One region of the Bradyrhizobium sp. SMVTL-02 genome, then DNA from elsewhere that is predicted to be linked to it. Evidence: predicted binding sites of a transcription regulator. Region 1 holds the regulator's gene; each other region holds the start of a gene.

The links. The regulator PhoB, encoded in region 1, activates phosphate uptake and scavenging genes when phosphate is short. The targets are predictions, from matches to a motif close to TGTCATNNANCTGTCAT.
Region 2: the regulator PhoB is predicted to act here: its motif matches at 2,278-2,294, upstream of ACNJYB_RS26030 (UDP-2,3-diacylglucosamine diphosphatase).
Region 3: the regulator PhoB is predicted to act here: its motif matches at 3,698-3,714, upstream of phnC (phosphonate ABC transporter ATP-binding protein).
Region 4: the regulator PhoB is predicted to act here: its motif matches at 3,304-3,320, upstream of ACNJYB_RS17415 (DUF47 domain-containing protein).

The regions. Positions count from the first base shown of each region.
Region 1 is NZ_CP182469.1:7,825,557-7,831,321, forward strand. Features, by position in the region: gene argF (ornithine carbamoyltransferase) at 1-349, opposite strand, end outside; gene ACNJYB_RS37535 (aspartate aminotransferase family protein) at 349-1,557, opposite strand; gene ACNJYB_RS37540 (GcrA family cell cycle regulator) at 2,011-2,523, shown strand; gene phoB (phosphate regulon transcriptional regulator PhoB) at 2,631-3,338, opposite strand; gene phoU (phosphate signaling complex protein PhoU) at 3,361-4,077, opposite strand; gene pstB (phosphate ABC transporter ATP-binding protein PstB) at 4,089-4,907, opposite strand; gene pstA (phosphate ABC transporter permease PstA) at 4,904-5,749, opposite strand; gene pstC (phosphate ABC transporter permease subunit PstC) at 5,751-5,765, opposite strand, start outside.
Region 2 is NZ_CP182469.1:5,444,895-5,450,659, reverse strand. Features, by position in the region: gene ACNJYB_RS26045 (c-type cytochrome) at 1-742, shown strand, start outside; gene ACNJYB_RS26040 (Lrp/AsnC ligand binding domain-containing protein) at 847-1,092, opposite strand; gene thiD (bifunctional hydroxymethylpyrimidine kinase/phosphomethylpyrimidine kinase) at 1,296-2,096, shown strand; gene ACNJYB_RS26030 (UDP-2,3-diacylglucosamine diphosphatase) at 2,318-3,130, shown strand; gene ACNJYB_RS26025 (glycosyltransferase family 4 protein) at 3,144-4,202, shown strand; gene ACNJYB_RS26020 (threonine/serine dehydratase) at 4,266-5,249, shown strand; gene ACNJYB_RS26015 (caspase family protein) at 5,490-5,765, opposite strand, start outside.
Region 3 is NZ_CP182469.1:7,638,441-7,644,205, forward strand. Features, by position in the region: gene phnE (phosphonate ABC transporter, permease protein PhnE) at 1-816, opposite strand, end outside; gene phnE (phosphonate ABC transporter, permease protein PhnE) at 813-1,697, opposite strand; gene phnD (phosphonate ABC transporter substrate-binding protein) at 1,776-2,711, opposite strand; gene phnC (phosphonate ABC transporter ATP-binding protein) at 2,777-3,586, opposite strand; gene ACNJYB_RS36690 (hypothetical protein) at 3,762-4,016, shown strand; gene ACNJYB_RS36695 (alpha-D-ribose 1-methylphosphonate 5-triphosphate diphosphatase) at 4,013-5,200, shown strand; gene ACNJYB_RS36700 (DUF1045 domain-containing protein) at 5,219-5,765, shown strand, end outside.
Region 4 is NZ_CP182469.1:3,731,699-3,737,463, forward strand. Features, by position in the region: gene ACNJYB_RS17395 (ABC transporter ATP-binding protein) at 1-40, shown strand, start outside; gene ACNJYB_RS17400 (ABC transporter substrate-binding protein) at 77-1,300, shown strand; gene ACNJYB_RS17405 (branched-chain amino acid ABC transporter permease) at 1,373-2,236, shown strand; gene ACNJYB_RS17410 (branched-chain amino acid ABC transporter permease) at 2,238-3,206, shown strand; gene ACNJYB_RS17415 (DUF47 domain-containing protein) at 3,363-4,007, shown strand; gene ACNJYB_RS17420 (inorganic phosphate transporter) at 4,020-5,027, shown strand; gene sugE (quaternary ammonium compound efflux SMR transporter SugE) at 5,020-5,334, opposite strand; gene ACNJYB_RS17430 (peptide chain release factor 3) at 5,494-5,765, shown strand, end outside.

The DNA.
Region 1 (5,765 bases):
CAAGCTCCAGCAGCGCCTCATGGTTGAGGATGCGGATCATGATGGCATCGACATAGCGCGACAGCACGCGCGCGGTGTCGGCGATGGTCTCGCCGCGGCCGAGCTGCATCTCGGCGCCGGTGAGCATGATGGGCTCACCGCCGAGCTGGCGCATGGCGACGTCGAACGAGACGCGGGTGCGCGTCGAGGGACGCTCGAAGATCATCGCCAGCGTCTTGCCCTCGAGCGGCTTCACCGGCTGCTGCGCCTTCTGCTTCGCCTTCATGGCGGCGGAGGCGTCGAGCATGCTCTTGAGCTCCGACAACGGCAGCTCGTTGATGTCCAGGAAGTGCTTCGGCGACTTGCTCATCAGCTTGCAGCCCGCTTGGTCTGACTGGACGAGATCGCAGCGCAGGCGCGCTCCAGCCGCGCAACGCTGTCCTCGATCTCGGCCTCGGTGACGATCAACGGCGGCAGGAAGCGCACGACATTGTCGCCGGCGCCGACCGTGAGCAGCTTTTCATTGCGCAAGGCCGCAACGAGATCGCCCGAGGGCACCACGGCCTTGATGCCGATCAAGAGGCCCTCGCCACGCACCTCGCTGACGACGTCAGGGTGACGGTCGATCACGGAGGCGAGCTTCTGCTTGAGCAGCAGCGACATCTTCTGCACGTGGTCGAAGAAGCCGGGCTTGAGCATGATGTCGAGCACGGCATTGGCAGCCGCGATCGCCAGCGGATTGCCGCCGAACGTGGAGCCGTGCGAGCCGGGCCCCATGCCGGCTGCCGCCTCCGCGGTGGCCAGCACCGCGCCGATCGGGAAGCCGCCGCCGAGCGCCTTGGCGAGCGACATCACGTCAGGTGTGACGCCGGTGCGCCGATGCGCGAACAGATCTCCGGTGCGACCCATGCCGGTCTGCACCTCGTCGAAGGCGAGCAGCAGGCCCTTCTCGTCGCAGAGCTGACGCAGCGCCTTGAGGAAGGCGGGCGTCGACGATCGCACACCGCCCTCACCCTGGATCGGCTCGACCAGGATGCCGGCGGTCTGCGGACCGATCGCCTTCTTGACGGCTTCGATGTCACCATGCGGGACCTGGTCGAAGCCGTCCATCGGCGGGCCGAACCCTTCAAGATATTTTGCAGATCCCGTCGCAGCCAGCGTCGCCAGCGTGCGGCCGTGGAAGGCGCCCTCGAAGGTGATGATGCGGTAGCGCTCCGCATGGCCCTTGGAGAAGTGATGATGGCGGACCAGCTTGATCACGCCTTCCAGCGCTTCGGCGCCGGAATTGCAGAAGAACACGAAGTCCGCGAAGCTTTCCTGGCACAGACGCGCCGCGAGTTTCTCGCCGTCCGGGCTCTGGAACAGGTTCGACATGTGCCAGAGCTTGGTCGCCTGCTCCTGCAACGCCTTGACCAGCGCGGGATGGGCATGGCCGAGCGCGTTGACGGCGACGCCCGAGGTGAAATCGAGATAGCGCTCGCCATTGGTCGCGATCAGCCAGCAGCCTTCGCCGCGCTCGAAACCGAGGTTGGCCCTGGCGAAAACGGGGAGCAAATGCGGCGCGGCGCTGTCAGTCATGACGATCACTTGATGTTGCGGACGGCCTGAAGCGCTCACGCAGCGCACCATCAACCGGCCCGGAAAACGAAACGTGCCGCCTTTTAAGGGCGGCACGTGGCACTATCTTATGCCGGGTAGAACGGGTGTCAATGCCGCCTGAAAGCCCCGGGAAACGCTGAATCCGTAGTCTTGCGGTGCCGGATTTGCGGGGTTTTTGCCACGGAACATGTGGAAGCGAGTCGGCTGACTCTTGCGCGTGAGTCACGCCATATTGTAGCGTTTGGCTTGTCAGATACGACATCTCGTGCAGCAGTTCTGATCCTCTAAGTCCTCATGTACCGGCGTAAACGTTCGGGCGTTCTGGTTATGCCCGGCGAGCCTTAAGGGATTCTGGCGGCACGGGTTTTTCGAGGCTTAGGCATTCGCCGCGAGGCGCCAGGACGGCAGCCGCACGGCGAGGGAAAGGGTGCAATGACGGTTTTGACCTGGTCCGACGATCGCGTCGAGCAGCTGAAAAAGCTCTGGGAGGCCGGATTGTCGGCCAGCCAGATCGCAGCCGAGCTCGGCAACGTGACCCGTAATGCCGTGATCGGCAAGGTGCACAGGCTCGGCCTGTCGGGCCGCGCCAAGAGCCCCTCATCGGCAGCTCCCCGGCCGCGCAAGGCGCGCCCGGCTCAGCACATGATGCGGGTCAGCCGCCCGATTGCGCGCGGCAACACCGCGCTGGCGCAGGCCTTCGAGGTCGAGGTCGAGGCAGAGCCTGTGACCTACGACAACGTGGTGCCGATGAGCCAGCGGCTGTCGCTGCTCGAGTTGAACGAGGCGACCTGCCACTGGCCGGTCGGCGATCCCTCGAGCCCGGATTTCTTCTTCTGCGGCGGCAAGGCGCTCTCCGGCCTGCCCTACTGCGCCCAGCATTCGCGCGTCGCGTATCAGCCCGCGGCCGACCGCCGTCGCGCGCCGGCAAAGCCCGGCACGCGCTGAGCACGGCTTTAAACTACCTCGTCCCGACGTGAGGCCGGGACGACAACCGAGACATAAACAAGCGCGCCACGTGGCGCGCTTTTTGTTTGGCTTGCTCGAAGCCGCTCTCAGGTCTGCTCGGCCTTCGCAAAGCGATCGTCGAGCGCGTAGCCGGCGCCGCGGACGGTGCGGATCGGGTCCTGCTCGCGGCCGAGATTGAGCAGCTTGCGCAGGCGGCCGATATGGACGTCGACGGTGCGCTCGTCGATGTAGATGTCGCGGCCCCAGACACTGTCGAGCAGCTGCTCGCGCGAGAACACGCGACCGGGATGCTCGAGGAAGAACTCGAGCAGGCGATACTCGGTCGGACCGAGATCGATCGGCCGGCCCGAGCGCGCGACGCGGCGCTTCTCGCGGTCGAGCTCGATGTCGCCATAGGCGAGCACGGTGGCGAGCCGCTCGGGGCTGGCGCGCCGCAACAGGCCCTTCACCCGCGCCAGCAGCTCGGGCACCGAGAACGGCTTGACGATGTAGTCGTCGGCGCCGGTCGCAAGCCCCCGCACCCGCTCGCTCTCCTCGCCACGCGCGGTGAGCATGATGATCGGTAGCTGCTTGGTCTCGGGACGGGTGCGCAGCCTCCGGCACAGCTCGATGCCGGAGAGCCCCGGCAGCATCCAGTCGAGCACGATCAGGTCGGGGATGTGCTCCTTGAGGCGGGTGTCGGCATCGTCGCCGCGCATCACCGTCTCGACGTCATAGCCGTCGCCTTCGAGGTTGTAGCGGAGAAGCTCGGTGAGAGCTTCCTCGTCCTCAACCACCATGATGCGTGCGCCCATCGGCTCGTCGCTCCTTGAGTCTTCAGGTATTCGGGACCGTCGTGGCGAAGGTCGTCATGTCGCCCTTCGGCCGCTTGTCGGTGATGGCCTGACCCTCGATCATGTAGAACACGGTCTCGGCGATGTTGGTGGCGTGGTCGCCGATCCGCTCGATGTTCTTGGCACAGAACATCAGATGGATGCAGAACGAGATGTTGCGCGGATCCTCCATCATGTAGGTGAGGAGTTCGCGGAACAGCGAGGTGCAGATGGCGTCGACTTCCTCGTCGCCCTTCCACACCGCCATCGCCGCCGGCAGATCGTGCGCGGCATAGGCGTCCAGCACCGACTTGACCTGCTGCTGCACGAGGTCGGTCATGTGCTCCAGGCCGCGGAACAGTTTGAGCGGATGGAAGTCGGCATCGAGCGCGGCGACGCGCTTGCCCATGTTCTTGGCGAGGTCGCCGATGCGCTCGAGGTCGGTCGCAACGCGCATGGCGCCGACGATCTCGCGCAGGTCCACCGCCATCGGCTGGCGGCGGGCGATCGTGAGCACGGCGCGCTCCTCGATCTTCTTCTGCAGCGCGTCGAGCTCGGCATCGGTGGTGACGACGCGCTGGCCGAGCGCGACGTCGCGGCGGATCAGCGCGTCGACGGAATCGACGATCATGCGCTCGGCGATACCGCCCATCTCGGCGACGAGCCGAGTGAGCTCCTGGAGGTCGGTGTCGAAGGCCTTTGCGGTATGTTCAGAACCCATGTCCCGTCTCCTCAGCCGAACCGGCCGGTGATGTAATCCTGCGTGCGCCGATCGCTCGGCGACGTGAAGATCTTGCTGGTGTCGTCGAACTCGATCAGCTCGCCGAGATACATGAAGGCGGTCTTGTCGGAGACGCGCGCCGCCTGCTGCATGTTGTGGGTAACGATCGCGATCGTGTAGTTCTCGGACAATTCCTGGATCAGCTCCTCGACCTTGGCGGTCGAGATCGGGTCGAGCGCCGAGCAGGGCTCGTCGAACAAAATCACTTCAGGGCGGACCGCGACGGTGCGGGCGATGCAGAGGCGCTGCTGCTGGCCGCCGGAGAGCGACAGGCCCGAGGCGTTGAGCTTGTCCTTGACCTCGTTCCACAGCGCGCCGCCGCGCAGCGCCTTCTCGACCCGGTCGTCCATCTCGGACTTCGAGATCTTCTCATAGAGGCGGATGCCGAAGGCGATGTTCTCGTAGATCGTCATCGGGAACGGCGTCGGCTTCTGGAACACCATGCCCACCCGGGCGCGCAGCAGGTTCAGGTCCAGCTTGGGATCGAGGATGTTGGTCTGGTCGAGCATCAGCTGACCGGTGGCGCGCTGGCCTGGATAGAGGTCGTACATCCGGTTGAAGATGCGCAGCAGGGTCGACTTGCCGCAGCCCGACGGGCCGATGAACGCCGTGACGCGGTTGGTGCCGAGCGTCAAATTGATGTTCTTCAGCGCGTGGTGGTCGCCGTAATAGAAGTTGAGGTTGCGCACCGTCACCTTGGCGGGCGCTTCCGGCATCGGCTGCGAGGCCAGATGCGCGTTGGAACTCACGGATACGGAAAGATCGGTCATTTTGCAGTCCTCTCGGCGCCGAGGATGCGCGCGCCAATGTTCAGGGCAAGCACGGTGAGCGTGATCAGCAGCGCGCCGCTCCAGGCGAGCTGCTTCCAGTAGGCGTAGGGGCTCTGCACGAAGTTGTTGATGGTGACCGGCAGGTTCGCCATCGTCTTGTTCAGGCTGAGGCTGAAGAACTGGTTCGACAGCGCGGTGAAGAGCAGCGGCGCGGTCTCGCCGGCGACGCGGGCGGTGGCGAGCAGCACGCCGGTGATGAGACCCGAGCGGGCCGCACGATAGGCGATGCGCTTGATCACCAGCGAGCGCGGCAGGCCGAGCGCACTTGCCGCCTCGCGCAGCGCGTTCGGCACCAGGAGCAGCATGTCCTCGGTCGTGCGCACCACCACCGGGATGACGATCACGGCGAGCGCGAGCGCGCCCGCAATCGCCGAGAAGCCGCGCATCGGCACCACCACCGCACCGTAGATGAACAGGCCGATGATGATCGAGGGCGCCGAGAGCAGGATGTCGTTGATGAAGCGGATCACCGAGGTCAGCTTGTCGTTGCGGCCGTACTCGGCGAGATAGGTGCCGGCGAACAGGCCCAGCGGCGCGCCGATGCCGACGCCGAGCACGGTCATGATGATCGAGCCGACGATGGCGTTGCGCAGGCCGCCTTCGGTCGAGCCCGGAGGCGGTGTGTCCGCGACGAAGATCTGCAGGTTCAGACCGGCAATACCGTTGTAGAGCAGCGTGATCAGGATCAGCGCAAGCCAGGTGACGCCGAAGGCGGCGGCGGCAATGCAGAGCCCGCGGATCACGATGTCCTTGCGGCGGCGGCGGGCGTAGATCGGGTTCATTTCACTTCCCCGCCTT
Region 2 (5,765 bases), 2.4 Mb from region 1:
GCCCGATCGCCTGCGACTCGGCGGCGGGCTGGCGCTCGGCTCGCCTTTCGGGACGTTCTACGTCCCCAATATTTCCCCCGATCCGACCGACGGGATCGGCCGATGGAGCGAGGCTGATTTCGTCAACGCCGTGATGCGCGGCATCTCGCCCGAGGGCACGCACTACTTCCCGGCATTTCCGTACACGTCCTATCATCTGGCAAGAATAGATGACGTCCGCGACCTCTTCGCCTATCTGAAGACGCTGCCGCCGGTAACGGGCAGAGTGCGCGACCACGCGCTGCCGTTTCCGTTCAACATCCGCCGCAATGTCGGCATCTGGAAACTGCTGTTCATGGACACCGGGCCGTTCGTCGCGGACGCTGCGCGCCCTCCGCAATGGAATCGCGGTGCCTATCTCGTGACCGGCTTCGGCCATTGCGCCGAATGCCACAGCCCGCGCAATCTGCTCGGCGGCATCGTCACGGCGCAGCGCTTCGCCGGCGGCCCCAATCCGGACGGGGAGGGCTGGGTGCCGAACATCACCCAGCAGGGCATCGGCAGCTGGAGCGAGAAGGACATCGCCGATTTCCTCGAGACCGGCGACATGCCCGAGGGCGACAGCGCCTCGGGTGCGATGCGGCCGGTGATCAAGAACCTGGCGCAGCTGACGGCGGAAGATCGCGCCGCAATGGCGGCTTATCTGAAGTCGCTGCCACCGGTGCAGGGTCCGACACCGCCCAAGAAGAAGGAGGGCGGCTAGCAGCGAGCTCTAAAGCGCGATGAGATGAATCGTCATCGCGCTTTAGGTTGTTGTTGGAGCATGATCTTTTCGGAAAACCGCTCCGCACTCTTCCGGATCATGCTCTAGCCCGTGCCGAACGCCTTGAAGGTGATGATGGTGAGGGTGTCCTGGATGCCCGGCAGCACCTGCACCTTCTCGTTGACGAAGTGGCCGATGTCGGTGTCCTTGTCGACGTAGAACTTCACCAGCAGATCGTATTGGCCGGCGGTCGAGTAGATCTCGGAGGCGATCTCGGCTTCGGCGAGCGCATTGGCGACCGTATAGGACTGGCCGAGCTTGCATTTGATCTGGACGAAAAAAGGAACCATTGCAGTCACTCCGAAAGCGCATCTGGCGCTAATAGGCCAAAACCGGGGTGGCTTGGCAAGCGAACTTGCCGGCCCCGGCCGGAGCCGCTTCCAGGACGGAAGCGGGGGCTCTCCGCCTGATTCGCCGGCCCGGCTTGCTGGCACGTCGGGAGCGCGCTAGGACAAGGCATGGCGTTGTCCTCCTCAAACGAACGTATCCGGCGATGACGACGCCCGTTGCGCTCACCATCGCCGGCTCGGATTCCAGCGGCGGCGCCGGCATCCAGGCCGATCTGAAGACCTTTGCTTCGCTCGGCGTCTACGGTGCCTCCGTGATCGCGGCGGTGACGGCGCAGAACACGCGCGGCGTCAGCGGCATTCACGCCGTGCCGGCCGAGTTCGTCGCCGCACAGATCGATGCGGTGTTCTCCGATCTCGACATCGGCGCGGTGAAGATCGGCATGGTCGGCCAGGCCGACAGCATCGATGCGATCGCGGCGGCGCTGTCGCGCTGGCAGCCGCGCCACATCGTGCTCGATCCCGTGATGGTGGCGACCTCGGGCGATCGCCTGCTGGCGTCCGAAGCCGTCGATGCCTTGCACACGAGACTGATACCACTGGCCTCGATGATCACGCCGAACCTGCCTGAGGCCGCGGCCCTTCTCGGTGAGCACATTGCGGCGAGCGAGGCCGAGATCGAAGCCCAGGGCCGCCGGCTGCTGGCGCTCGGCTGCCGTGCGGTCCTGATCAAGGGCGGGCACGGCGAGGGCGCCGAGAGCATCGACTATCTCGTCACGTCCGAGAGCACGACCACGCTTGCCGCGCCCCGCGTGGTCACCAGGAACACCCACGGCACCGGCTGCTCGCTGTCAGCGGCGATCGCGGCGGGGCTGGCCAAGGGCGAGGATCTGGAGCTTGCCGTGCGCACCGCCAAGATCTGGATCAGCGCCGCGATCGCTGCCGCCGACCGCTTCAGCGTCGGCCATGGCCACGGGCCGATCCATCATTTTCACAAGTTTTACTGACGGTGCGCGTTCGCGCGGCGCAATTTGCTTCTCCAGTTAACCAATAAGGCAATGCGGTTCCGTGGTTTTGCGGGCACCGCCGGCGGCGCCATGTCGCCTGGTTGTCGCATGCGACTGATATTCGCGGGGGAGGGCGAGGCAGGCGTGATTCGTATTTTGAAGGTGCCTCAAGGGTTCAATCGGTCATCCCCCTGTCACGGGACATTGTTACAGGCTGGCGCATGGGAAGTTACGATGTCAGTGACGAGAGCCCGGAGCGGCGCTTTCGCACGTTGTTCATCTCCGACGTTCATCTCGGAGCCCGCGGTTCTCAGGCCGACCTTCTGCTCGACTTCCTGCGCTACCATGATGCCGACACGATCTATCTCGTCGGCGACATCGTCGACGGCTGGGCGCTGAAATCGAGCTGGCACTGGCCGCAATCGCATAACGACCTCGTCCAGAAGCTTTTGCGCAAGGCGCGCAAAGGCGCCAAGGTCATCTACATCCCCGGCAACCACGACGAGTTCCTGCGCAACTATTACGGCACGCATTTCGGCGGCATCGACGTGGTCGAGAACACCGTCCACACCGGCGTGGACGGCAAGCGCTATCTCGTCATCCACGGCGACATCTTCGACCTCGTGGTGCAGAACGCGCGCTGGCTCGCCCATCTCGGCGACAAGGCCTACGACTTCGCGATCCAGATGAATCGCTTCGTCAACTTCTTCCGTCGCATGTTCGGCGTGCCCTATTGGTCGCTGTCGCAATGGGCCAAGCAGAAGGTCAAGAACGCCGTCAACTATATCGGCGCGTTCGAGCAGGCGCTCGCCGCCGAAGCGCGGCGGCACGAGGCGGAGGGCGTGATCTGCGGCCACATCCACTACGCCGTGATCCGCGACGAGGCCGGCATCCGCTACATGAACTGCGGCGACTGGGTCGAGAGCTGCACCGCCCTGGTCGAGCATGACGACGGCCATTTCGAAATCATCACCTGGGCGGACCAGTTGCAGAAGCCGGCGCAGGTCCCGCAGGTCGCGGCAAGAGCTGCATAGCAAGGGCCACTTGATGCGCATCCTGGTCGCGACCGACGCCTGGCACCCGCAAGTCAACGGTGTGGTTCGGACGCTGGCCAAGCTCGCTGATGGCGCCAAGGGGCTTGGCTTTCAAGGTCTTGGCGTCGAGTTCACGTTCCTGACGCCGCAATCGTTCCGCACCTTCGCAATGCCGAGCTATCGCGACGTGCGCCTCGCGATGCCGCGTCCGGCGCGGATCGCGCGACTGATCGAGGAGGCGCGGCCCGACAGCATCCACATCGCGACCGAAGGGCCGATCGGCCTGATGGTCCGCCGCTACTGCCGGCAGCGCAAGCTGCCGTTCACGACCAGCTTCCACACCCGTTTTCCCGAATATGTCCGCGCCCGCGTGCCGGTCCCGGGCTCGCTGATCTGGCGGGCGCTGCGCCGTTTTCATGCGCCCAGTAGCGCCGTGATGGCGGCAACGCCGGCGCTCGCGCGTGAGCTCGGCGAGCGCGGCTTCGACAATGTCGTGCTGTGGCCGCGCGGCGTCGACACCGGCCTGTTCCATCCGCGCGCCGTCGATCTCTGTCTGCCGGGTCCGGTGTTCCTGTCGGTCGGCCGCGTCGCGGTGGAGAAGAATCTCGAGGCGTTCCTCGACCTCGATCTGCCCGGCACCAAGGTGATCGTCGGCGACGGCCCGGCGCGCACGGCGCTCGAAGAGGCCTATCCCGATGCGATCTTCCTCGGTGAGAAGCACGGCGAGGAACTGGCCGATATCTATGCGGCAGCCGACGTGTTCGTGTTCCCCAGCAAGACCGACACGTTCGGCCTGGTCCTGCTGGAGGCGCTGGCCAGCGGCCTGCCGGTCGCGGCCTTCCCGGTGAAGGGCCCCCGCGATGTCATCGGCGATGCGCCGGTCGGCGCGCTCGATCACGATCTGCGCAATGCCTGCTTCGCCGCGCTCGGGGTGTCCCGGCAGGACTGCGTCGAATTCGCCGCCCACTACACCTGGGAGGCCTCGGCCCGGGTCTTCATCAGCAGCATCCTGGCGGTCGGGGCGGTGCTACCCGGCCGGAACGGCGCGGAACAGCCGCGCTTCGTGGCTTGAGAACCCAGAACCCTCGCGCGGAGGTGTCTTGCCGCGGGCTCGATGGCCGCGATACAGTTGGCCATGACCGAACAGCTCCTTCCGGTCGGCCCCGCCGACATCGATGCCGCAGCGCGCGTGATCGCGCCCTATGCCATCCGCACCCCGCTGTTGTCCTTTCCCGTGCTCAACGAGCGCGTCGGCGCCAAGGTGTTTTTGAAGCCGGAAATGCTCCAGCGCACCGGCTCCTTCAAGTTCCGCGGCGCCTTCAACAAGGTGTTCTCGATCCCGCAGGACAAGCGCGCCGGCGGCGTCGTCGCGTTCTCCTCCGGCAACCACGCCCAGGGTGTGGCGGCTGCGGCAAAAATCCTCGACATGCAGGCGACCATCGTGATGCCGGCGGACGCGCCGCTGTCGAAGCGCGAGCGCACCAAATCCTACGGCGCCGAGGTCGTGCTTTACGATCGGGACAAGGACGACCGCGAGGCGATCTCGCGCGGCATCGCCGAGAAGCGCGGCGCGACGCTGGTCAAACCCTATGACGATCCCTTTGTGATCGCGGGGCAGGGCACCGCCGGCCGCGAGATTGCGGAAGACATGGCAACGCTCGGCCTCAGCCCCGACATCGTGGTGGCGCCGGCCTCTGGTGGCGGCCTGATCGCGGGCGTTGCGACGGCCGTGAAGGCGCGCTATCCGCAAGCGGAGATCGTGGTGGCCGAGCCCGAGGCATTCGACGATCACGGCATCTCGCTGACCGCCGGTCATCGCGAGCCGCATCCGCCGGCCGGCCGCACCATCTGCGATGCGCTGATGGCCCTGATGCCGGGCGAGATGACCTTTGCGATCAACAGCAAGCTGCTCGCGCGCGGCGTCACGGCGTCGGACAAGGAAGTCGGCGCAGCCGTGGCATTCGCCTATCGTGAGCTGAAGCTGGTGGTCGAGCCGGGCGGGGCGGTGGGCCTTGCCGCACTGCTCGCGGGCCGCCTTGATGTGGCCGGCAAGAATGTCGTCATCGTGCTGTCGGGCGGCAATGTGGATGCCGACCTGTTCGCGGAGCTGGTGGCCTGAGAGCAGTTTATCTGTGTGGCCCATCCTTCGAGACGCCCGCTTCGGCGGGCTCCTCAGGATGAGGACGGCGTGTGTGGCGGCAGTTTCAACCGGCTCCGATACTCATTAGCCTCATCCTGAGCAGACCGCGAAGCGGTCGTCTCGAAGGACGAGGCGTGCGCACAGGCCCATGTCCATTCCCCGAAACGAAGACGGGTCAGAGGGTTTCCGCTCTGCCCCTTGTCGTTTCGCTTGCCGCGATCAATGCATGAAGCCTCGGTGGTTGTTGCCGCCGCCCATGCTCGGGGCCTGGTTCATCGATTGGCGGAACCTGTTGCCGCCGTTGCCGACCGTGCGATTGGTCGCGTTGAGCTGCGGACGGTTGTCCTGGTTCTTGACCTGCACGTTGTTCACCGAATTGTTGTTGAGCTTCACGATACCGGTGTTGCCGTTGTTGACGCGGATCGGGCTGTTCTGCGTCTGGACGGGCTTCGCGTCGACAGTCGTGCCGCCCTTGCCGACATTCACCGGCATGCC
Region 3 (5,765 bases), 190 kb from region 1:
AAACCGCAGCTTGCCCGAGATGAAATCGATCGCGGCGACCGCGACCAGGATCATCAGGATCAGGAACGACACTCTCTGCCATTCCAGCACGCGGATCTGCTCGGCGAGTTGGAGGCCGATGCCGCCGGCACCGACGATACCGATGATAGTGGCCGAACGCGTGTTGGATTCGATGAAATAGAGCACCTGGCCGGCGATCACGGGCAGAACCTGCGGCAGCAGGCCGAAGCGGATCTCGTGCAGCGCGCTCCCGCCGGAGGCGCGAATGCCCTCGACCTGCTTCTGGTCGGCGCCCTCGATCGCCTCCGAGAACAGTTTTCCGAATGCGCCGAAATCCGACACGGCGATGGCGAGCACGCCGGCGAACGGGCCGAGGCCGACGACGTTGATCCACACCAGCGCCCAGATCAGCGTGTCGACGCCTCGGATCGAATCCAAAAAACGGCGAACAGGAAAGCGCAGGATCTGTGAGGGTATGACGTTGCGCGCCGCCAGCAGGCTCACCGGAAGCGCGAACACCGCCGCCAGCGTGGTGCCCAGGAGCGCGATCGAGAGCGTCTCACCCAGCGCCTTCAGATAGACCGGCAGCGAGGAGCCGGGATCCGGCGGGATCATCATCAGGCTGATCCAGCCGAGCTGGCTGAGGCCGGTGAAGAAACGCGACGGCGAGAAATCGAGATCGACGAGGCCGTAAGTGAGGATCGCGAATGCCGCAACGATCATCGCAGGTGTTGCGAGCCGCGCCGATGCCGGCCTTTCGAACACGTCGGGATAACGCGCGCGAATCTCGCGCGTATCAACCTCCTGCGGCGTCACGTCCGCGCCTCCTTGCCGAACAGGCGGCCGCGCAGCCAGCCGGTGGTGATGTCGATGATGAAGACGGTGATGATGATGGTGAGCAGGATGGCACTGACGTCCGAATAGTAGAACTTGCGGATCGCGACGACGAGCTCCTGGCCGATGCCGCCGGCACCAACAAAGCCCATGACTGAGGCTTCGCGGACATTGATCTCGAAGCGCAGCAGCGCATAGCTGGCATAACCCGCGGTCACCTGCGGCAGAATCGCAAAGCGCATGCAGGAGAGCCAGCTCGCACCGGTCGAGCGGATGCCTTCGACCGGCTTCATGTCGGCATTCTCGACGATCTCCGAGAACAGTTTTCCCAGGGCGCCCGTGGAGTGGATTGCAATCGCCAGCACGCCCGCCATTGGCCCCAGGCCGAAGGCAATCACGAAGACCAGCGCGAAGACGATTCCGGGGACGGTGCGGGCAAATTCGAGCAGGCGCCGCACCGTGAAGCGGAGCCAGGACGCGGGCGAGGTGTTTTCAGCCGCGAAGAAGTTGAGGGCGAAGGCGAAGGTCGCGCCGATCAGCGTGCCGACATAGGAGATCAGCAGCGTCTCACCCAGCATCTTCAGCCATTTGCGCCAGCCCCACAGCCATTCGCCGAGATCGGTCCAGACCCGTTGGCCGCTGTCGAGCGTGAGGATGCGGTCGAAATAGCTGACGAAGTTGCCGAAATAGGTGAACAGCGTGCGCAAATTCACTTCGGCGCCGATCGCGGCGAGAACCAGCGCTGCGGCAAAGACCGCAGCGCCCAACAGCAGACGAAGCCGCCGGCGCGAGACCGCCTGGCGATAGGCGGCATTCAGCGCGGCAAGCTGCTGCTCGGGAAGGATGGAAACCGCTACGGTCATTGGGTCATTGCGCGTGGTCGTTCACAAAGAGAAAGAGCCGGGTCCATCGACCCGGCTCAAGTGGCTCGTCCCGAAAGCTCAGGACGCCTTCTTCTTACGCAGCGCATCGACGAACTTGATCAGCTCGATCGTGCCGTCCCAATCCTTGGTGGTGGCGGGATGAAAACCCTTCTTCTGGCCATCCTGGAGGCGGTCGAAGGCCGCCTTGTCCTTGGCCGGCGCGTCGAAGAACGCCTTCGCGATCGCCGCCTTGGCCTCCTCCGGGAGGTCGGAGTTGTAGGCGTAGGGGCCGTTGATGATGGGCGCCGACTTGTGGATGATGCGGAAATCGTCCTTCTTCATCGGCGAGCCGTCGGCGTTCTTCAGCATGCCCTTGGTCAGCATCTGCGCCAGCGTCGAATCGTCGTCGCTGGTCCACTGGTTGGCGGCAACATCGACCGTGCCCTGCGCCAGCGCCAGCATCGCGTTCTCATGGCTGCCGGTGAAGACGACCTTGCCGAAATAGCTGTCGGCGTCCGCGATGCCCATCTTGTCGAGCTCGAAGCGCGGCACGTTGTTGCCGGAGGTCGAGTTCGGGTCGACCAGGCCGAGGTTCTTGCCCTTGAGCTGGTCGATGCTCTTGTAGGGGCTGTTCGCCTTGACGAAAAACACCGAGTAATAGCCGGTCGAGCCGTCGGCGTTGATGTCGTTGGCGAAGGCGTCGGTCTTGACGCCGGTCAGGCGGGCGCGCGCGAACGACGCCGAGCCGTAGCTGGCGATATGAATGTTACCGGCGCGCTGGCCCTCGATGACGGCGGCGTAGTCGTTGGCGATGCGCAGCGTGACCTTCACGCCCAGCTCCTTGGAGAGATAGTTCATGAACGGCGCCCAGCGCTCGGTCACGCCCGAGGCGTTTTCCGCCGGAATGACCGCGAAGGTCAGCTCGGGATATTTTGCTTTCCAGTCCTGGGCGGAGGCAGAAGCGGTGAAGGCAAGCGCGGCGGCGCCGGCAAGGATTAATCTGCGAGTGATCATGATACCCTCTTCATCGGTTGGGGTCGGTTGACTCAAAACTGGCAACTGAACAGGTGCGACGCGGCTCAGGCCGCCGCGGCGGTTCCCAGCGCCGGCACGCCCTCGGGCGTCGGGACCGGCATGCCACCCATGACGTCGGCGGCTTCGAGATCGTAGAGCTCACGCGCGACATGATCAGTCAGCGCGGACGGCGCGCCGTGGAACACCACGCGGCCGGCGGCCATGCCGATCAGGCGGTCACAATAGGTGCGGGCGAGATCGAGCGAATGCAGGTTGCAGAGCACGGTGATGCCGAAGTGCTTGTTGATGCGCAAAAGCGCATCCATCACGATCTTGGTGTTGCGCGGATCGAGCGAGGCGATCGGCTCGTCGGCGAGGATGATGTCGGGCTGCTGCACCAGCGCGCGCGCGATGGCGACGCGCTGCTGTTGACCTCCGGAGAGCTGATCGGCGCGCTGGGCCGCCAGCGAAGCAATGTCGAATTGTTCGAGCGCCGACATCGCCAGCGCCTTGTCCTGCTCAGGCCAGATCTGCGACAGCGAGCGCCAGGCGGGCATGGTGGCGAGACGCCCCATCAGGACGTTGGTGAGGACGTCGAGCCGACCGACCAGGTTGAACTGCTGGAAGATCATCGCCGCGCGGGCGCGCCATTGCCGCAGCTCGCTGCCGCGCAGCGCGGTGACGTCGGTGCCGTCGAACAGGATGCGCCCTTGCGTCGGCGTCACCAGGCGGTTGATGGTCCGGAGCAGCGTCGACTTGCCGGCACCGGATCGTCCGATCACACCGACGAAACCGCCGGGGGAGATTTGAAACGAAGCGTCGTCCACCGCGGCTTTTGCGCCAAAGCGGCACGTCAGACCTTCAACCACCAGCATGCAGGGGCTCCAGAGTAGCTGGAAGCCACCGCTAACGCCGGCGCTTGACACTCGTGTGACACGCGCATTGCGATGCGGCGATCCTGCACACCTCATCCCCTGTCATCGCTGCGTCATGATATTGTCATCAAGTCCCTCGAAGAGGATTGCCTACCCTCGAACGTTCGGACGCAACATGGTCGGCAAGGTGCTTTCAGTCCGACCGACCATCGATGCTTCCGCCAAGTTGTACGAGACCCGGCTCGGCGCGCGGCGGTTCTCGGAAGAGATCGCCGACCGGCTCGCAAGGCTCGCCTGGTGGGACTGGGATCACGACAAGTTGCGTGAAGCCCTGCCCCATTTCCGCAAGCTCGGCATTGAAGATTTCCTCGCCGCGTATGAAGCACGAGCAAACTCCCCTCGCAGCAGCAAGAAAAGCGCAATCGCGTGACAGACATTTTCCTTGAAGGCGGCCGGGCCCTGATCGGCACCGAGATCGTCGAAGCCTCTCTGAGCGTGTCCGGAACTGATATCGCGGAGATCGACGGCTCGCGCGGCCGGACGCGGCTCGGGATCGATGCGCGCAACCTGCTGGTGCTGCCTGGCATCGTCGATCTGCACGGCGATGCCTTCGAGCGGCAGATGATGCCGCGTGCCGGGGTCGATTTCCCGATCGACGTCGCGCTCGCCGACAGCGACCGCCAGGCGATCAGCAACGGCATCACCACCGTGTTCCACGCCACGACCTGCTCGTGGGAGCCGGGCCTGCGCAGCGCCGACAACGCGCGCGGACTGATGGAGGCGATCGAGCGGCAGCGTCCGCAATTCGCGGCCGACACCCGCTTCCATCTGCGCCACGAGACCTACAATCTCGACGCGGAGGCAGAGATCAGTCAGTGGCTCATAGAGGGTCGCGTCGACCTGTTCGCCTTCAACGACCACATGGACGGCACCGTGGCCGACTTGGCCAAGCCGCGCAAGCGCAACCGCATGGTTGAGCGCACGGGGCTGTCGAGCGAGGCGTTCGACCGGCTGGTCGAGCGCGTGGTCACACGCGCCGCCGAGGTGCCGGCTTCGGTATCGAGGCTCGCCGCCGCAGCCCGGGGAGCGGAGGTGCGCATGCTCTCGCATGACGATGCGAGCCCGGCGATGCGCCGGGAGTTTCGCGAGCTGGGCGCCGACATCGCGGAATTCCCGATCAACGAAGAGACGGCGCGCGCAGCGGCAAGCCATGGCGATGCCATCGTCTACGGCGCGCCGAACGTCGTCCGCGGCGGCAGCCACACCGGCTGGACCAAGGCATCCGACATGATCGCCAAGGGGCTCTGCTCGGTGCTGGCGTCCGACTATTACTATCCCGCGCAGCTGCTCGCAGCCTTCCGCCTCGCCGCCGATCGCGTGCTGCCGCTGACGCAGGCCTGGGATCTGGTCTCGGCCGGCCCCGCACGCGCGACCGGCCTCGCCGATCGCGGCGAGATCGCGGAGGGACGCCGCGCCGATATTCTGCTCGTCGACGACAGCGTGCCGCTACGGCCGCGGATCATCGCGGTGATATCGGGTGGAAAGCTCGTGCATCTCACCGATGCGACGCGGCTGCTCAGCGCTGCGCCGCGCGAGGCTATCGTCGCGGCCTAAATTGGTTATGCTGAGGTGATGACAGGTTTTCCCCGCTACGCGATCTATTTTGCCGCAGGCGCCGACAGCGCCCTCTCCCGGTTCGGCGCCGAATTGCTCGGCTACGACGCCCACACCGGTGACGAGCTGCCGTTTCCGCAGCAAGCACTGCATGTCGTACCGGACTGGCGGGACGTCAGCGCCGATCCCCGCAAATACGGCTTTCACGCCACGCTGAAGGCGCCGATGGCGCTGGCGTCGGGCAAGACCGAGGCCGGGCTGATGGCCGCCTGCGCCGCCTTCGCGGGCAAGGCGCGGCCCGTTCCGGTGATCCGCCCCGTCGTCGATGCCATCAGCGGGTTCATCGCCGTGATTCCGACCGAGCCGGTCGAAGCGCTCCAAGAGCTCGCCGCCGATTGCGTCCGCAATTTCGACGCCTACCGTGCGCCGCTGACGGCGGAAGAACGCGCGCGGCGCAAGCCCGAAAAGCTCAGCGAGCGGCAGCGCGAATATCTCGCTCGCTGGGGCTATCCTTACGTGATGGAAGAATTCCGCTTCCACATGACGCTGACGGGGCGGCTGGATG
Region 4 (5,765 bases), 4.1 Mb from region 1:
CGCCAACATGGACAAGCTCCACGCCTATCTCGGCGTCTAGAACTGCCAGAGAAGACTTCAAAAAAAGGAAAGTTGCATGAAGACCAGGTCGATTGCGTCATTGCTGCTGACCACCGCGCTCACCTTCGCCGCAGCAGGCGTCGCGTCCGCGCAGGACAAGGCCGTCAAGATCGGCGCGCTGTCCGATCAATCCGGCCTGTACGCCGATCTCGGCGGCCCCGGCTCGACGCTCGCCGCGCAGATGGCGGTTGAGGATTCCGGCCTTGCCTCGAAGGGCTGGAAGATCGACATCATCTCCGGCGATCACCAGAACAAGCCGGACATCGGCACCGCGATCGCGCGGCAGTGGTTCGACGTGGACAAGGTCGACGTCATCGTCGACGTGCCGAATTCCGGCGTGGCGCTCGCCGTCAACAACGTCATCAAGGAGAAGAACGGCGTCTACATCAACTCGGGCGCAGCGACCTCGGACCTCACCAATGCGCAGTGCTCGCCCAACACCGTGCACTGGACCTACGACACCTACATGCTGGCTCATACCACGGGCCAGGCGCTGGTGAAGGCCGGTGGCGACAGCTGGTTCTTCCTGACCGCGGACTACGCCTTCGGTGCGGCGCTCGAGCGCGACACCACGTCCGTCGTCACCGCCAACGGCGGCAAGGTCGTCGGCGGCGTCAAGCATCCGCTGAACACGCCGGACTTCTCCTCCTTCCTGCTGCAGGCGCAGGCTTCCAAGGCCAAGATCATCGGCCTCGCCAATGCCGGCGGCGATACCACCAACACGATCAAGCAGGCGGCCGAGTTCGGCATCGTCAAGGGCGGCCAGAAGCTCGCGGCGCTGCTGCTGTTCCTCACCGACGTCAAGGCGATCGGTCTGGAGACGGCGCAGGGCCTCAACTTCACCGAGACCTTCTACTGGGACATGGACGACAAGACCCGGGCCTTCTCCAAGCGCTTCTCCGGGAAGATGAAGAACAACGCGCCGCCGACCATGGTGCAGGCGGGCGTCTATGCGGGCGTGCGCCACTATCTCAAGGCGCTGGAAGCCCTCGGCGGCAATCCTCATGACGGCGTCAAGGTCGTCGAGAAGATGAAGTCGATGCCGACCGAGGACGATCTGTTCGGCAAGGGCGAGATCCAGCCCAACGGCCGCACCATCCACAACGCCTATCTGTTCGAGGTGAAGAAGCCCTCGGAGTCCAAGGGGCCGTGGGACTTCTACAAGCTGGTCGGAACGGTGTCGGGCGATCAGGCCTTCACGCCGCTGGCCGAAAGCAAGTGTGCGCTGCTCAAGAAGTAGGATAACCGCCCGCGGGCCTTGGAGCCTGCGGGCGACTTTCAGGGAACGCCGAAGGGACCGGGTGCGGGATCGATGCAGGCTCTTTACGCTCAGCTACTGGTGGGACTGATCAACGGCTCGTTCTACGCGCTGCTCAGTCTCGGGCTTGCCGTGATCTTCGGCATGCTCAACATCATCAACTTCGCCCATGGCGCGCTCTATATGATGGGCGCTTTCGTCGCCTATTTCCTGCTGAACCTCGGCGGTATCAATTACTGGTGGGCGTTGCTGCTGGCCCCGATCATCGTGGGCATCTTCGGCATGATCCTGGAGCGGACCATGCTGCAATGGCTGACCGGGCTCGACCATCTCTATGGCCTGCTCTTGACCTTCGGCATCGCGCTGATCGTGCAAGGCGTGTTCCAGAACTATTTCGGCTCCTCTGGCCTGCCTTACGCCATTCCGGACCAGCTCAAGGGCGGCATGAATCTCGGCTTCATGTTCCTGCCGATCTATCGCGGCTGGGTCGTCGTGTTCTCGCTGGTGGTGTGTCTTGCCACCTGGTTCCTGATCGAGAAGACGCAGCTCGGCGCTTACCTGCGCGCCGCCACCGAAAACCCGACGCTGGTCCGCGCCTTCGGCATCAACGTGCCGCGCATGATCACGCTGACCTACGGGCTCGGCGTCGGCCTTGCCGCGCTCGCCGGCGTGCTCTCGGCGCCGATCAACCAGGTGCGCCCGCTGATGGGCGCCGACCTCATCATCGTGGTGTTCGCCGTGGTCGTGATCGGCGGCATGGGATCGATCATGGGCTCCATCATCACCGGCTTCGCGCTGGGGGTGATCGAGGGCCTGACCAAGTATTTCTACCCCGAGGCCTCCAACACCGTCGTGTTCGTGCTGATGGTGCTGGTGCTGCTGGTGAAGCCGACGGGATTGACGGGAAGGGCGGCCTGACATGACAACCCTGACGGACGATACGCTGCAGGCAACCCCGCGCGCAGTGCGCGACGAGATGATCGTATTCGCAGTGATGGCGCTGCTGCTGGCGGCGGTGCCCTTCACCGGCGTCTATCCGTTCTTCGTGATGCAGGCGCTGTGCTTTGCGTTGCTCGCCTGCGCCTTCAATCTTCTGATCGGCTATGGTGGCCTGTTGTCGTTCGGCCACGCCATGTTCTTAGGGACCGCCGGCTATTGCAGCGCGCATGCCCTGAAGGTGTGGGGCCTGCCGCCGGAACTCGGCATCCTCGTCGGCGTCGCCGCGGCTTTCGCGCTCTCGATCGTGACCGGCTACGTTTCGATCCGCCGCCAGGGCATCTATTTCTCGATGATCACGCTGGCGCTGTCGCAGCTGCTGTATTTCATCTACCTCCAGGCGCCGTTCACCCATGGCGAGGACGGCATCCAGGGCATTCCGCAGGGACGCATGTTCGGGGTGCTCGATCTCTCCAACCCGACGGTTCTGTATTACGTCGTGCTGGTCGGCTTCCTCGCCGGCTTCCTGCTGATCTTCCGCATCATCAATTCGCCGTTCGGTGAGGTCCTGAAGGCGATCCGCGAGAACGAGCAGCGCGCCATCTCGCTGGGCTACCGCACCGACCAGTACAAGTTCCTGGCCTTCGTCCTGTCCGGCACGCTGGCGGGCTTCGCGGGAGCGCTGAAGGTGTTCGTGGCCCAGAACGCCTCGCTCACCGACGTGCATTGGTCGATGTCGGGCGAAGTCGTGCTGATGACGCTGGTCGGCGGTCTCGGCACCATCTTCGGCCCCGTGGTCGGCGCCTTCGTGATCATCGCCATGCAGCAATATCTGGCGAGCTTCGGCCAGTGGGTGACGGTGATCCAGGGCTCGATCTTCGTGATCTGCGTGCTCACCTTCCGCCGCGGCGTCATCGGTGAAATCGCCCATTACTTCAGGCGTTCGCTCTAAGTCGTTGATTCGACGAAAAGTTAGCCATCGGCTGAAAGCGGTGGATGATCCGGCTCCGCGGGCGCGAGGTAGCACGCGCGCGGACCGAAAATGGTCTATGACAGTTTCATGACGGCCCATCCGGGCCCGGCCATTATCCAACCGGTAGCCTGCCCCATGATGCGATGGTTTCGCGCGTTCCTGCCCAAGGAAGAACGGTTCTTCGACCTGTTCGACCGCCATGCCCAGACGGTGATCCAGGGCGCGATCGCGCTCCAGGGCGTGCTCAACGGGGGTGAGGAGACGCCGGTCTATTGCCAGCGCGTCAACCAGTTCGAGAACGATGCCGACAACATCACCCGCGAGGTGTTGACGGCGGTGCGCCGCACCTTCATCACCCCGTTCGATCGGGGCGACATCAAGAACCTCATCACCTCGCTGGACGATGCCATCGACCAGATGCAGCAGACGGCCAAGGCCGTGATGCTGTTCGAGGTCCGCACCTTCGAGCCGCCGATGCGGGAGATCGGCGCGCTTCTGATCGAATGCGCCAATCTGGTCGGCCGCGCGCTGCCGCTGATGCAGTCGATCGGCAAGAACGTCGCCATGCTGACTGCGATCACGGAGGAACTCGGCAAGCTCGAGGGCCGCGTCGACGATCTCCACGACATCGGGCTGAAGGAGCTGTTCCTCAAGCATCGCGACGGCAACGCGATGGACTTCATCGTCGGCGTCGAGATCTACGACCACCTCGAGAAGGTGGCCGACCGCTTCGATGACGTCGCGAACGAGATCAACAGCATCGTCATTGAGCAGGTATAGGGCGGGGCTGCCGTGGATGCTGCGTTGGGTGTTCCCGTCCTGGTCGGATTGATCGCCGTCGCGCTGCTGTTCGACTTCCTGAACGGCCTGCACGACGCCGCCAATTCGATCGCGACCATCGTCTCGACCCGCGTGCTGCGGCCGCAATTCGCGGTGTTCTGGGCCGCGTTCTTCAATTTCGTTGCCTTCATGGTGTTCGGCCTGCACGTCGCCCAGACCATCGGCACCGGCATCATCGATCCCTCGATCGTCGACGCCCAGGTGATCTTCGCAGCCCTCGTCGGTGCCATCGTCTGGAACATCGTCACCTGGGCGCTCGGCATCCCATCCTCGTCCTCGCATGCGCTGATCGGCGGCCTCGTCGGCGGCGGCATGGCCAAAGCGGGGATTTCGGCGGCGGTGTGGAGCGGTCTGTCGAAGACGGTGCTGGCGATCGTGCTGTCGCCGCTGGTCGGTTTCCTGCTCGCGATGATGCTGGTCGCGATCGTATCGTGGCTGTCGGTGCGCTCGACGCCGTTCGCGGTCGACCGCGCCTTCCGCATCCTGCAATTCGCCTCCGCCTCGCTCTACTCGCTCGGCCATGGCGGCAACGATGCACAGAAGACGATGGGCATCATCGCCGTGCTGCTGTACTCGCAGGGCCATCTCGGCAATGAGTTCTCGGTGCCGTTCTGGGTGGTGCTGTCCTGCCAGGCGGCGATGGCGCTGGGCACGCTGATGGGCGGCTGGCGCATCGTCCGCACCATGGGCCTGCGCATCACCAAGCTGACGCCGATGCAAGGTTTTTGCGCCGAGACCGGGGGCGCTGCGACCCTGTTCATGGCGACCTTCCTCGGGGTTCCCGTCTCGACCACCCACACCATCACCGGCGCCATCGTCGGCGTCGGCGCGGCCCGGCGCGTCTCGGCGGTGCGCTGGAACGTCGCAAGCTCGATCGTCTATGCCTGGGTGATCACGATCCCGGCCTCGGCCATCGTGGCCGCGCTGACCTGGTGGGCGGTCAGGATCTTCGTCAGGTGACGTGCTTCAACCCGACGATGCCGGCCACGATCAGCCCGATGCTGGCGAGGCGGAACGCCGTCGCCGGCTCCCCGAACAGGACGATGCCGAGCGTGGCGGTGCCGACCGCGCCGATCCCGGTCCAGACCGCATAGGCGGTCCCGACGGGCAGCGATTTGAGTGCTACTCCGAGCAGGATCACGCTGCCGGCCATCGCCGCGAGCGTGATGACGGAGGGAACAAGCCTGCTGAAACCCTCGGTGTATTTCAGCCCGATCGCCCAGGTGATCTCGAGAAGACCGGCGACGAACAGGATGCTCCAGGCCATGACGACCCTCCATTCACGGCAGGGTCGTCCCCGCGGCTGATATGCTGGTGGGATAGGAGGGCCGTCCCTCCCAGCGGCCGATATGGGGCTGGCCGGAGGGCTCTGCAATCACCAAATGAGGCTTGATCAGGCCCATTTTCCCTGCCAAACGCTCCCGCCATGTCCGACATCGCCACCACCGCAGCCGAATCGCCGGCCCGTTCCCCGCTCGCCACCGAGGTGGCGCGGCGGCGGACCTTTGCGATCATCTCCCATCCCGACGCCGGCAAGACCACGCTGACCGAGAAGCTGCTGCTGTTCGGCGGCGCCATCAATCTCGCCGGCCAGGTCAAGGCCAAGGGCGAGCGGCGCAACACGCGTTCGGACTGGATGAAGATCGAGCGCGAACGCGGCATCTCGGTCGTGACCTCGGTCATGACCTTCGAGTTCGA